DNA from 2 places in the Thermocoleostomius sinensis A174 genome. Region 2 is predicted to be linked to the other one. Evidence: riboswitches for the same ligand, from Rfam matches in the RefSeq annotation. Region 2 holds a riboswitch; the other holds the start of a gene.
The links. A riboswitch is a leader RNA that binds a small molecule or an ion and turns the genes downstream of it on or off. The one in region 2 is predicted to bind thiamine pyrophosphate.
Positions count from the first base shown of each region.

Region 1: another riboswitch for thiamine pyrophosphate. It lies ahead of thiC (phosphomethylpyrimidine synthase ThiC); the one in region 2 lies ahead of OXH18_RS03080 (sodium:solute symporter family transporter).

Region 1 covers NZ_CP113797.1:4,528,696-4,535,957, forward strand. The annotation lists gene OXH18_RS19565 (two-partner secretion domain-containing protein) at 1-4,502, shown strand, start outside; TPP riboswitch at 4,644-4,743, shown strand; gene thiC (phosphomethylpyrimidine synthase ThiC) at 4,750-6,108, shown strand; gene OXH18_RS19575 (amino acid ABC transporter ATP-binding protein) at 6,198-6,920, opposite strand; gene OXH18_RS19580 (amino acid ABC transporter permease) at 6,913-7,262, opposite strand, start outside.
Region 2 covers NZ_CP113797.1:722,036-729,297, reverse strand. The annotation lists gene OXH18_RS03100 (hypothetical protein) at 1-24, shown strand, start outside; gene OXH18_RS03095 (methyltransferase domain-containing protein) at 41-670, shown strand; gene OXH18_RS03090 (PAS domain S-box protein) at 738-4,250, opposite strand; gene OXH18_RS03085 (DNA adenine methylase) at 4,652-5,464, shown strand; TPP riboswitch at 5,504-5,605, shown strand; gene OXH18_RS03080 (sodium:solute symporter family transporter) at 5,690-7,183, shown strand; gene OXH18_RS03075 (hypothetical protein) at 7,192-7,262, shown strand, end outside.

The DNA.
Region 1 (7,262 bases), 2.0 Mb from region 2:
AATTTGGCGATCGAGGGTTCTTTAGTGCCACCAATCCTGAAGCGCCATCTCAGTTATTGACCGTTGATCCGTCTGCGTTTTTCTTTAATCAGCTTCAAACTGGAAGTATTGTCAATCAAGCCACTATTCTTCCAGGACAAACAACAGGCGGTTTACAAGTCCCTCAAGGTGAAAGCTTGCTGCTAGTAGGTGGCGAAGTGCGCTTGGAAAGTGGACGAATGGATGCTCCTGGTGGTCGTATTGGATTGGCAAGTGTGGCAACTACAGGAACAGTTAACTTAGGCGAAGATTTTAGCCTCAGTATTGCGAATAATACAGCCCGCGCAGATATGCTGTTTGGCACTGGAGCCATTGTGGATGTGACAGCCGCTGGAGGTGGAGACATTGCTATTTATGCAAGAGATGTGAGGTTGCTAGGCAGTAGTGCTCTTCTCGCTGGCATTAGTGCTGCTTCAGATTCCGAGACCAACATAGCAGGCGATATTTTGATCGATGCCACTGGCTTGGTACGGCTAGCTGAGCCTATTTCTACATCTTCCCCAAATCGTATTGCCAATCTTGTGAATTTAGATGGAATAGGAACAGGTGGAGATGTGGTGATTCGGGCAAATTCGCTGGAACTTGTGGGCAATTCTCAAATTGGTGCACTGACAGGGGGACGAGGGGACGCTGGGCGTGTAACGGTTCGGGTAGAGGACAGTGTTTCTCTCTCAGGAATCAATAGTGGACTAGTAAGTGGCGTTAATCAGTTTGCGGTGGGTGATGGTGCGTTGATTGATATTCAAGCTCGATCGCTTTCTCTTTCTGATAGTGCTCAAATCATTACCTCCACCATTGGGCAAGGCAATGCCGGGGAAATTCAGATTATTGTGGATGACGACATCTCTCTCAGCGGTGGCTCGTTGATTCGGTCAGATTCCGTTGGCCAAGGCAATGCTGGAATGATTAGGCTAACAGCCGGAGATACTATCACCCTGACAGGTGTCGGGACTAATGGAGTTGCCAGCCAAATACAAAGTAATATTTTCCCATCGCTACCATCTAGTTCAGCCGCCTCTCCTCGAATGGGAGGTGATATTCGGCTTAGAGCTAGGAATTTGATTGCAACCGCTGGAGGTAACATATCGGCTAGCACATTCAGCCGTGGTAACGCAGGCAATCTCACCTTTGAAGTGGATGAACGCCTAGCTTTCTCAGGTATCAGCACGAATGGAATTGTCAGTGGCGCGTTCAGCAATGTCGAAAATGGTGGCGTCGGCGACAGTGAAGGTATCAATATCCGGGCCGGTTCGCTCTCCCTCAGTGACGGAGCATCCATTCAAACAGTTGTGCGGCAAGAACAACCTGGTGTTGCGGCTGGACGTGGAACCGCAGGCGATGTCGTCCTTCGTGTGGATGGCGATGTACGAATTGATGGTAACGAGCGATCGGGGCCAGGCTTTTCATTCCTTTCCTCAATCGACAGTAGCTTGGGAGGCGGTGCATCTGGCAGCGGCGGCTCGATCGATATTGCAGCCGGATCTCTGTTGCTGCTTAATGGAGGATCACTGAATGCTGCCACCTTTGGTAACGGCGATGCTGGCAGTGTTCGAGTTGATGCCAATACGATTCGGTTGGAAGGTCTCAGCACTGGAGGTCGATCGAGCGCTATCTTCAGCAGTGTAGAACCCGGAGCCGTGGGTGATGGGGGGATGATCGATATTACGGCTGATACTTTAACCATGCGCGATGGGGCTGAGTTACAGACGATCGTGCGGCAAGCAGGTTCTATCCCAGGTAGAACAGGAGAGTTTCCAGCAGGACAGGGAAACGCCGGGGATATTCTGCTGAGGGTCTCTGGCAGCACAATTCTGGATGGCACGGTCAATAATCGGGCAACTCAAATCATTAGTTCATTGGGTACAGGAACCGTTGGAGAAGGTGGCTCCATCTTGATCACAACCGGAGACTTGCGGCTATTGAATGGCGCAGACTTGTCTGCTGGAACCTCTGGGCGGGGCAACGCTGGAGATGTAATCATCCGCGCGAACAACATCCGTCTTGAAGGAGCCGTGGCTGACCCTAGCGCGATCTTCAGCACCGTGGAAGCTGGGGCGGAAGGGGATGGTGGCACGATTGACATAATTGCCAACCGCTTGACTATGCGGAACGGAACAGGCATCTTAACAACTGTCCGACCCGCTTCAGGTTCTCCAGCGGCAGGACGTGGCAATGCAGGCGATATTTTGATTGATGTATCAGGGGATATTGTTTTGGATGGCGTTACCGGTTTCATTCCTACGCAAATTAATAGCACCCTGAGCACCGGAGCAAGGGGCCGTGCGGGCGAGATTAGGATCGAAACCGGATCACTGGCTCTCACCAACGGAGCCAGACTCATCACGAGTACGTCTGGCTCTGGTAATGCAGGTAGAATTACGATCGACGCTGACAGTAATATAAACCTCTCTGGTTTCAGCGAAACTGGCTTCTTCAGTGGTATCTTCAGCACGATCGAGAATGGTGGTGTCGGCAACAGCGACGGCATTGAAATCACAGCCGGGTCGCTGCGGCTGAATCGGGCTGCTACAATTCAGAGTCTTGTTAGGCAGACACAAGGCGAATTTACGGCTGGAGAAGGCAGGGCAGGCAATATCACGATTCGCGTCGATGGCGATGTGCGCATTGATGGTACTGAACAAATTGTGCAAGGCAATCCGTTCATTGCTCAAATCAATAGTAGTTTAGGGGCTGGAGCCTCCGGACGCGGTGGTAATATATTCCTTGACGCAGGATCGTTGTCGCTGCTTAATGGTGCGTCCATCACAGCCAGCACCTTTGGCACAGGCAATGCTGGACGCATCACAATCGACGTAGATGATATTGTGAGCTTAACGGGTGAGAACATTGTCAATTTAAACGGTAATAATTTCTTGCAACAAAGCAATATCGCTACACTAGTGGCGTCTGGAGCCGAGGGTAATGCTGGGCGTATTCGCATTACAGCAAGGTTATTGAATTTAGATGACTTTAGCTTTATTTCCAGTAGCACGGGCGGGCGAGGGAATGCTGGTAACATTAGCATTCGGGTAGACGACACTATTCAGCTAGAGGAGTCGAGCAACATTGCTAGCGGTGTGGGGGCAGGAGGACGCGGTAGAGGTGGCGATATCACGCTACGAGGACGATCGCTAACTTTGAGGGATGGTAGCCAAGTAGGAGCATTTCTGTTTCGTGAACAATTTGGCACAGCAGGAGGACGCGGGCGGGGCGGTACAATTACTATCAACGCGACTGACTTTGTAGAAATTGCGGGTGTGGGTAGGCGTCAACTGCCTATTGTCTACTTTCCGAGGACTGACGTTACTGTTCTCACTCGTGGCTTCTCTAGCGGGCTATTCACCAACTCGGAGCGGGGTGCATCGGGCCAGGCAGGAGACATTACAGTAAACACCCGCGATTTTCGCATTTCGGGTGGTGGGATAGTGGTAGCTAGCACCTTTAACGATGGTGATGGTGGCGATATTGTTATCAATGCCGATCGTTTCACAGCCCGTAATGGCGGGCAAATTGTTACCAACACTCGCAGCAGTGGTACAGCAGGTTCTATTACGTTGAATGTGTCCGATCGCGTCACAATTACAGGCAGTGACCCAACTCTGAATCGACGACGGACCCAAATTCGGGAAATTCTATCGCAGCCAGGACAGAGCGATCGAGCCAGCGATATTTTACTGGGTTTAGGAAATAGAAGTGGATTGTTTGTCAATGCTGATGAAAATGCAACTGGGAATGCAGGTGAGATTTTAATTGACACGAACAATCTAACCATGCGTGATAGTGCTATCATTTCGGCGGTAGCAACTGGTCGAGATGCGGGCAACATTGACATCACGGCCAACACGGTTGAACTGCGCAACAATAGCGACATTCGCACCAATGTCACTGGAGAGGGCGATGGCGGCAACATCACGATCGATGGCAATTATGTTGTGGCACTGGGAGACAGTGATATCCTTGCCTATTCTGGCGGTGGTTCCGGCGGCAACATCACCCTTCCTGCATTTTTTGGTGAGGGGTATGTTGAACCCGATCGCGATCCGGACGCATCTCTCAGCTTGAATGAGTTGAATGCCCTAGACGGCAACGATCGCGTGGATGTCAATGCTAGTGGCCGTGTTCGTTCGGGAACCATCACCACTCCTGATACCAGTGCCATTCAAAATAGCCTTGCTGAATTGCCCAATACGGCGATTGATACCGATGCGCTACTGGCCAATAGTTGTGTAGTACGCGATCAAGATCAAGTTGGCACGTTTATTATTACCGGTCCGGGTGGTTTACCCGAACGCCCTGGTGATCAGGCTCCGTCTGCTTATCCCACTGCCCCAGTGCGATCTATTCCTGATGAACCCGATGAGCACCATGATCACTCCTGGCAGCCCGGTGACCCGATCGTAGAACCCCAGGGAGCCTATCAACTGGCTGACGGGCGCATGGTGTTGAGTCGAGAATGTCAGTAAGCCAGCTTGTGAATTGTCCGCCAGCCACTTTCCGCTTTGCTCAATCAGCAACGGGTAGTGCTGCATGGCAAACTAGGGGCTGTCCATATAACTTTATTTTGCGAAGGGTAAGGACGATCGAGCAAAGGATGATACGATGGGCAGACAAGCTAGGGGTGCCTGAGGCTTATCCAGGCTGAGATTACACCCTTAACACCTGAGTCCGGCTAATACCGGCGGAGGGAAGCTGTTTATCTGGAGAATTACCATGCGAACAAGTTGGCTCGTCCAGCGTCGGGGTCATGCAAATGTGACCCAAATGCACTATGCGCGACAGGGAATCATTACCGAAGAAATGAATTATGTGGCGAAGCGAGAAGAACTGTTGCCTGAATTCATACGCGATGAAGTGGCACGGGGACGGATGATTATTCCGGCTAACCTCAACCATCCCAATTTGGAACCGATGTGTATCGGTATTGCTGCGCGGTGTAAAGTTAATGCCAATATTGGTGCATCACCGAATTCATCAAATGTTGAACAAGAACTGGAAAAACTGCGGCTGGCGGTGAAGTATGGAGCCGATACCGTGATGGATCTGTCTACGGGCGGCGGCAATCTCGATGCCATTCGCACAGCGATTATTCAAGCATCCCCTGTACCGATCGGTACGGTTCCAGTCTATCAAGCGTTGGAACGTGTACATGGCAAGGTGGAGAAATTAACACCGGATGATTTTCTGCATGTGATTGAAAGTCACGCCAATCAAGGTGTGGACTATATGACGATCCATGCGGGCATTCTAATTGAACACCTGCCTCTAGTGAAAAATCGTATTACCGGAATTGTGTCTCGCGGTGGCGGAATTTTGGCGCGATGGATGTTGCATCATCATCAGCAAAATCCGCTTTATACTCATTTTCGCGACATTATTGAGATCTTCAAGCGCTATGATGTCTCGTTTAGCTTGGGAGATTCGCTACGACCGGGCTGTCTACACGATGCGACGGATGCGGCTCAGCTAGCGGAATTAAAAACGCTTGGGCAATTAACTCGAACGGCGTGGCAACATGACGTGCAGGTGATGGTAGAGGGCCCTGGACATCTACCGATCGATCACATTGAGTTCAACGTGCGTAAACAGATGGAGGAGTGCTCGGAGGCTCCGTTCTATGTGTTAGGACCGCTTGTAACCGATATTGCTCCAGGCTATGATCACATCACCTCGGCGATCGGGGCGGCACTGGCAGGTTGGTATGGTACAGCGATGTTGTGTTATGTCACGCCCAAGGAACATTTGGGCTTACCCAATGCTGAAGATGTGCGCAATGGATTGATTGCCTATAAAATTGCGGCCCACGCGGCTGATATCGCTAGACATCGCAGTGGAGCCAGAACTCGCGATGATGAGCTATCTCGTGCTCGCTATAACTTTGATTGGAATCGTCAGTTTGCTCTTTCCCTAGACCCCGATCGCGCTAGAGAATATCATGACGAAACCTTGCCAGCCGATATTTACAAAACGGCTGAGTTCTGCTCAATGTGTGGGCCGCAATTCTGTCCGATGCAAACCAAAGTTGATGCAGATGCTCTCACAGAATTAGAAACGTTCTTGGCACGTACTTGAAGTGAGCACTGAACGATCGGTTGTGGAAGATCAGGTTTAACAGGTTGGGCTTAAAGGGTCAGACGTTGCATCTGCCCTTTAGCTCCTCCCTACAGCACTTTCTCTAAAAACTGGCAGGCGCGTTCGCTGCGCGGATTTGAGAAGAATTCAGCAGGCGGTGCGTCTTCAGCAATTTTGCCACCATCAAGAAAAATGATGCGATCGGCCACTTCCCGGGCAAAACCCATTTCGTGGGTGACGATTGCCATCGTGATCCCAGTTTGCGCCAGTCCTTTCATCACCTCCAGCACCTCTTTCACCATTTCGGGGTCTAGGGCTGAGGTTGGTTCATCAAACAACATCACTTGGGGTTGCATAGCCAAAGCCCGGGCGATCGCTACCCGTTGTTTTTGTCCACCCGACAGCCGCGACGGGTAGACCTCAGCCTTTTCGGCTAAGCCCACCTGTTCCAGCCGCTTCATACCCTCTTCCCTCGCTTCTGCCTTGCTTAACTTCTTCACCTTGATGGGGGCATAGGTAACGTTATCCAGCACCGTCATGTGTGGAAACAGATTGAAGTGCTGAAACACCATACCCATGTTTTGCCGAACTTTCTTGATATCGGTTTTGGGATTGGTCATTTCTATATCGCCGATATAAACTCGCCCTCGCGTCGGCACTTCCAGCAAATTTAGACAGCGCAAAAATGTCGATTTGCCGCAGCCTGATGGGCCGATAATGGCAACAACTTGCCCCTTTTTGATTTCGGTTGAAATGTCTTTAAGAACATCCAACCTTCCAAACGATTTAGATAAAAATTCAGTTCTAATCACTTTTCCGTATCCTCCGTTCAAATCGCTGTGCTAACCAAGTAAAACCCGTGACCATGACGTAATAAACTAACCCCACAATAATTAATGGTTCAAAGTAAATGAACTTTTCGGCTGCCACAATTTGACCACGTCGCATTAGGTCTAATGCGCCAACCGTGGAAACCAGAGACGAGTCTTTCAAAAGTGCGATACTTTCATTGACAAGAGCAGGCAAAATGTTCTTAAACGCTTGAGGCAGTACGATATCCCACATCATCATGGTATATGGAACACCCATGGTTAGGGCAGCCTCTCGTTGTCCTTTGTCTACTCCTAAAATTCCTCCTCGAATGGTTTCTGAGT
Region 2 (7,262 bases):
GCCTGGTTCCTTCAACCGTTTTAACCCTCTCCCTAATCCTATGTCCCACTCCCAACCCTTACCCCCCAACCCCCAACCCCTCACCCCCGACTTCTGGGAAGGCCGCTATCAAGAAGGCACAACTCGTTGGGATTTGGGACAACCTGCTCCACCATTTGTGACGCTGCTAGACGCTGCGGATGCTCCTAAGCCGGGACGAATTGCCGTATTGGGGGCTGGACGGGGCCACGACGCCCTCCTGTTTGCCGATCGAGGCTTTGAGGTGGTGGGGTTTGACTTTGCTCCCTCGGCGATCGAGGCAGCTACGGCAGCGGCTCAGTCTCGCGGTGTGTCAGCGCAATTTCTACAACGCGATATTTTTGACTTACCTGCTGAATTTGCCCACCAATTCGACTATGTGTTGGAACATACTTGTTATTGTGCCATTTTGCCCGAACAACGCGAAGATTATGTCTATCTGGTGCGATCGATTTTGCGGCCGCATGGTGAACTGATTGCCCTGTTTTGGGCCCACAATCGTCCCGGCGGCCCGCCCTTTGGCACCAGCCCCGACGAAATCCTCCAACGGTTTTCTCCCGCCTTTGAAATTGTGTCGATCGTGCAGCCCACCAATTCGATTGAGAGTCGTAAAGATGAAGAATACTTAGTTCGGCTTCGTGCTAAAAAATGAAGCAGCGATGTCAAACCAGCGAACTGACCAGCCAAAGTGTTCTGGTAAGCAGTGTTGCTGATACGTATTAATCGTTGTTGATACAGTAAGCGTTGCGTCCTTGAGATTTTGCTGCATATAGTGCTTGATCAGCTTTCGCAATCAACATTTTTGGAGTTGTGGTTGTCGTTGGAGTTACCGACGCAATCCCCATGCTGAGGGTGATGTAGTCGCTGACAGGTGAGCAAGCGTGAGGAATGTGAAGTTGAGCAATTTGTGTTTGAATGTTCAGTGCAACATGCCTGGCTCCCTCAAGGTTGGTATTGGGCAAAACAGCCGCAAATTCTTCTCCTCCATAACGAGCTACTAAATCACTAGGACGTTTAACGGTTTGAGCGATCGCTTGCGCAATTTGCTTCAAACAGTCATCCCCGGCTTGGTGTCCATAATGATCGTTGTAGAGCTTAAACGCATCAACGTCACAAAGAATAAGGCTCAGAGGGGTGCCATCTCGTTGAAGCTGTTGCCACTGCCAAGCAAGATATTCATCAAGATGACGACGGTTGGCAACCTGAGTTAATCCATCTAGGGAGGCTAAACGTTGCAGTTCTTGATTGGCCGACTGGAGACGTTGATAGAGGTCAGATTGATAAATCGCAATCGCAACTTGGTTCGCTAATTGCTTCAGCAAATCGATATCGGACGGTTGCCATTGTCGGGATTCAGCACACTGTTGAGCCATCAGCACGCCGCGCAAAAATTCTCCTTGCCAGACGGGTGCCACAAGGTTAGATTTCACCTGTAGATTCTGTAACAATGCACCACAGGGGGGGGCAGGTTCTGTACAGTGAATATCGGCAATCATATGCCCAGTTTGTTTGTGCAACGCGAAGCATTGTTGAATTGTAGAACAGCTATCGAACAGGGTTTGTCCCAGCAAAGAAGGCCATTCCGGACTCACGGATTCCGCCATGACAACTCCGCTGCAATCATCTTTAAAGCTGTAGAATATAACTCGATCGGTCTGTAATAGCTGGCGAATTCCAGTCACAGTTGTGTCTAAAATTTGGCTTAACTCAAGCGACTGATGAATGTTTTGAGTAATTTCTGTAATTAGTTTATATCGTTCAGCTTGTTGTTGTAGAGCTTGTTCGGCTCGCTTGCGATCGCCAATATCACGAACCATACATAACACATCATCTGTACCACTAACAATGATTCGAGCTTCCTCATGGAGAATTTCCCCTGCCACCTCTATTTCATACTCATAGATTTGCATTGTGTTGGTTTCAAACGCTTTCTCAATGTAATATAGTCTTTCTTCAGCTAAATCAGGCGGAAAGATTTCACGAAGCGATTTACCAATGCATTCATCTTTCTGTTTAAGTAGCCTAATACGGCCTGGATTCACCATATCGAGGTATACACCCTTTCGATCATAGCGAATCATTAAATCGGGAATGGCCTGAAGCACCGTCTGATTCGTCAGTTCGTTCTGCTTTCGCAGAATAGCACCAGCAAAAATGGTTCCCACCATCATGAACAGGTTGATATCTTCGGGTGACCAGGACATAGAGCGCCCAAAGGTGTGAAACCCCAATGACCCAATCAAATTGCCCTGATAGGTTAACGGAACTGCTAAAAATGAGGTAGCTCCGATCGCCCTAGCCGAAGCTCGTTCAGCCTCGGCCTCAGGTGGTAATGCTGCAATGTCTGCCACAAACAGCGGTTGCAATTGACGCATTTTCTCGATCGACCATGCAAATGTTGTCATGGAGAGACTTGAAAGGTTTTCTAACGGCGACGTGATATTGGGTGCAACCCATTCGTATATTTTTGTCGCAACTGTTTCATGATTGGTATAGAGATAAATCCAACCCCAATCAGCTTGGGCAAAGGTGGCAATCGTTTGAAGCCCCTGCTGGAGATGGGCATCTATGTCGTTCAACGGTAGATTAATGAATTCAGCCGAAAGTTGAGCCAATAGCCGTTCAAACGCATGTCGATGCTCCAGGACCTGTTCTACTTGTTTGCGATGAGTAATGTCATGAATGATGCCAATCACCCCAATGATGTTGCCTTTCGCGTCACGAAAAGGGCTGAATTTGGCGGAAGTCCAACCAGATTTACCCGTCTCTGGGATGTGGAAATAGATATCTGGAGCCGTAATCGTTTCCCCAGCAAGCGATCGAAGCAACAGTTGATAGATGCCAGTTTCTTCTAGAAATGGAAACACCTCCAGCGGTCGTTTGCCCAAAACGGTACTGGCTCGTAAACCGCTCATCTGTTCCATGGCTCGGTTCCACACCAAATAGCGAAAATCTAGTCCGTAGACAATGACACCTTCTTGGATGCTATCAATCAGGTGTTGGTTGAATTCTGCCAATTCATTGAGAGCGTTTTGGGTCTGTCTGCGTTGGGTAATATCTTCGGCAATTCCAGCAATGCGGTAGAGTTCTCCTGATTGATTCCGAATGAACGACAATCGACTGAAAATCCAGCGAATTGAGCCATCAGGTCGAATAATTCGGTATTCCTGAGAAAAGGAATCTGCTTGAGCTTGTTGCTCTAGGGCAACCACCACGCGATTACGATCTTGAGGATGAATTGAATCGAGCCAAGCTGCTGGATTTTGGTAGAGGCTCTCGCAAGAACGTCCCCAAATGGATTCGTAGGACGGGCTGATGTAAAACATTTGGCTATAGTCTGCGGCGCAAATGAAGAAAACTTCCTGAATTGTTTCAGTAATTTGGCGAAAGAGTTCTTCTTGCTCGCGCAGGGTTTGTTCTGCTTGTTTGCGATCGGTAATGTCTACAATCGCCCCAACAGCGCGATCGACGCTGCCGTCAGGGTGCAACAACAACTGGCATTGATCGCTAATCCAAACATAATGTCCCTGATCATGACGAACCCGATATTCTGCTCGGAGGCAAGAACATTCAGCCAAAGATTGCTCAATTGTGCGACGTGTGAGCGGGCGATCGTCTGGGTGAACCAAGACCAGCCATTGATCTAACGTTTGTGGCATGACAGGACCCGGATAGCCCAAAATTCGTTCTGTGTTGGCTCCCCATAGGATTTGATCGGCCTTAACATTCCACTCGTAGAGAACTTGATGACTAACTTGATCTGCCACGGCATACCGCGCCTGTAGGGCGGTTAGTTCTGCAAGTAACGCTTGTTGCTCTGTTTCAATCTGCTTGCGCTCATCAATATTTTTGATGAAGATAGATAGCCCTGTTGCATCAGGATAAACGTGAATTTCCCACCAGCGATGAAAAACCTGCTCAAACGCTTCAAAGTGAATAGGACGCCCTGTCAACATTGCCTCATGATAGTTGTGATAGATGTCAGAATCTACCAACTGCGGATATTCCTGCCACACATTTTTCCCAATCAAGTCAATCCGGGGTCTGTCAATGACGGTTTCAAGATAGTGATTGAGGTAAACAATTTTCCAGTCGCGATCGATAACTAGGAAACCATCGGTGATTCGATCGACTGCCGGAGTGGACTGAGCCGCCAACTGTGTTTCAAGTTCTGCGACGCGCAACCGCAGTTGCCTCACTTCTTCAAACAGTTCTTCACGAGACTGGCTCATATCAGCTTCCATATCTAACTTGGCTACCTGATTTACCTGAAAGCAAAATCTGGAGATCGTTCCTGCATGGACAAACCCCGCGAGTACCTATACCTACCTTCACCCTAACGAAGACCGATTTTGGAAGCGTCTTGCAGCATTGAAGAGATTGATGCCCCTATATTAGCCGTTAACTATAGATTCTTGAAAAAACTATAAATAAATCCAGAGTTTTGTACATTCATGCTTTCTAGCTTATCAGCCTAGCATTGACTTTCAAGCTCTCTTTCAGGTGAATCTCAGCAGGTACACACTCAAGCAGCAATGCTTCATAATTTTTTGCGCCCTCTACACCGTTACTCTTCTACAATTTTGTTTACCCCAATTGTGCTCACCTCTATCGTCACTCGATGAACCAGTCAATATCGTTTGTGAGAAGCCCGTTACGCTATCCGGGTGGAAAATCTAAAGCGATCGATCGAATTTTGCCGCAAATTCCTAGTGATATTACTGAATTTCGCGAGCCGTTCATCGGAGGTGGTTCGGTCTTTTTGGCAATTAGCTCGCTGCGACAGTCTACTGCATATAGTTATTGGATTAATGACTTAAATTATGATCTGTACTGTTTCTGGAAAGTCGCAAGAACAGACATCGATCGATTGTTATCGGCCATCACCGTATTGAAACAAACCTATTCTGATGGTCGTGAACTGTATACCAAATTAAAAGAACCTAAATCAGTTTCATCTGCGTTCGATCGGGCTGTTCGTTTTTTTATTATGAATCGCATTACCTTTTCTGGTGTGATGGATTCGGGCGGCTATTCTCAGCAGGCGTTTGAAACGCGATTTACTTGGTCATCAATCGATCGCCTAAGGCAAATAACGCCCTATTTGGTCAATACGAAAATCACTTGGGGAGACTATGAAAGTCTATTGCAAGCCGAGGGAAAACAAGTATTTCTGTTTCTCGATCCGCCCTACTGGAAAGCATCCAAATCCAAACTCTATGGCATTAAAGGCGATTTGCACACTTCGTTCGATCATCATCGCTTTGCTGAATGCATGAAACAATGTTCCCATCGCTGGCTGATTACCTATGACGATTCTCCAGAAATTCGAGAGCTATTTAGCTTTGCCAAGATCATAGAAGAGTGGAAGCTACAGTACGGCATGAACAACTACGGTCGCAAGTATGCGCCTAAAGGCAATGAATTATTCATCAAGAATTACTAGCAATTTTTGTGAATGCGACGATCGACAATGCTATGATTAACCTCAAGCTAGGGGTGCCTGATGCTAAATGCCAGGCTGAGATTACACCCTCGGAACCTGAGACTGGGTAATGCCAGCGAAGGGAAGCACGAGTCGAGATTTCATCTAGAGACGGGTTCGTTTCTACCTCTCATGGCTTTTTGCCTCTAGCCCTGTTAATTCTAGACTGAAGGGGTTGAAGGACACATGTCAATTGGAGCGATCGCGCTGTTAGTTACCTTGGTGACAGCCGGTATTTTTGCGCTACTAGGTCTTCTCCATGCCAGCAAGCAGGTGATTGATCTGGAAGACTATATGGTCAGCCGTAATCAGTTTGGCAGTTGGATGGCGTTTGCAACCATCGTTGCCTCTGCAATGGGGGCGTGGATTTTGTTTAGTCCGCCCGAAGTTGGTGCGACCAGTGGGCTGGTTGGCATTATTGGCTACTGTATTGGTCAAGCGACGCCAGCTGCTGTATTTGCCGGCATTGGCCCCCGCATTCGTCGGTTAATGCCATACGGGCATTCGCTGAATGAGTATGTGCTATATCGATTTGGCAACGCCATGTACGGGTTAACACTGACAATTATTGTATTTTACATGTTTATTTACTTGGCGGCCGAGTTGACAGCCATTGCCAAAGCGGTACAGATTATGGCAGATGTGCCGTTGGGCTGGACGGCGCTGGTGGTGATTACTGCTGTGTTTGTTTATACGACTTATGGCGGCTTGGGAACGACCATTTTTACCGATGCGGTTCAATTGATTGTAATCGTGCCGTTGTTGCTCCTGAGCTTGATCGTGACAGTAACTGCTCTGGGTGGGGTGGGGGTCGCGCTGGAACCTGTGCGATCGACTACGCCTGACCTGTTGTCCTTTGGCAATCTTCCTGGTATAAAATTTGGCGCAACGCTTGTGATTGCTGTATTAGCAGCAGAGATGTTTAACCAGGGAAATTGGCAGCGAATTTATGCTTGTCGCAATAATCAAGTTGTAAAGCGTTCGTTTCTAACCTCATTTTTAGTGATATTACCCATGTTGTTTATTGCTGGCTGGCTTGGTATTTTTGCGGCTGGACTAGGATTCACCGATGATCGAGCCTTCTTTTCGTTAATTCAAGCACTTTCTCTGCCAGCATGGTTCACGATCATAGTTTTAATTCTGGCGTTAGCATTGGTGATGAGCAGTCTAGATACATTGCTCAATGGCATCACTAGTGTCTTCACACTAGATTTAATTCGTTTTTTTCCACAATTACGATCGCCTGGATTGCTTCGTATTTCCCGATTTTTGGTCGTATCAATCGGGCTAATAGCGGTGCTAATTGCCGCACAAGGTTATAACGTGCTGTATTTGTTTTTGTTAGCAGACTTAGTTTGTGCAGGTGCAATTTTCCCGATTCTCTACGGGTTATATTCGTCGCAACTAACAGGTGCAGTGGCCTTCTGGAGTGCCGTCATCGGAATTGCCGCCGGAGCACTATTCTTTCCCAAACCTGATTTTAGTCCGTGGTTGGCAATTCCATTCGGTGGTGATTTACTCGTGAGCTTCAGTGTACCGCTGCTAGTATCGATGGCAATCGTCTTTGGCTGGAATACCTACGCAACGAGTACAGGACGAGTCAAATACTTTGACTTTAGCCAACTGCAAACCCGGATTCGCGCTTACACAGACGGATTAGGGATGCGGGGGCGTTGTTGAATTTAGGTATGAGACTAACACCAATCTCCTGCCAACGGGTTAGTAAACTCTACGAAGACAAGGTGTACAGCGGAGCCGA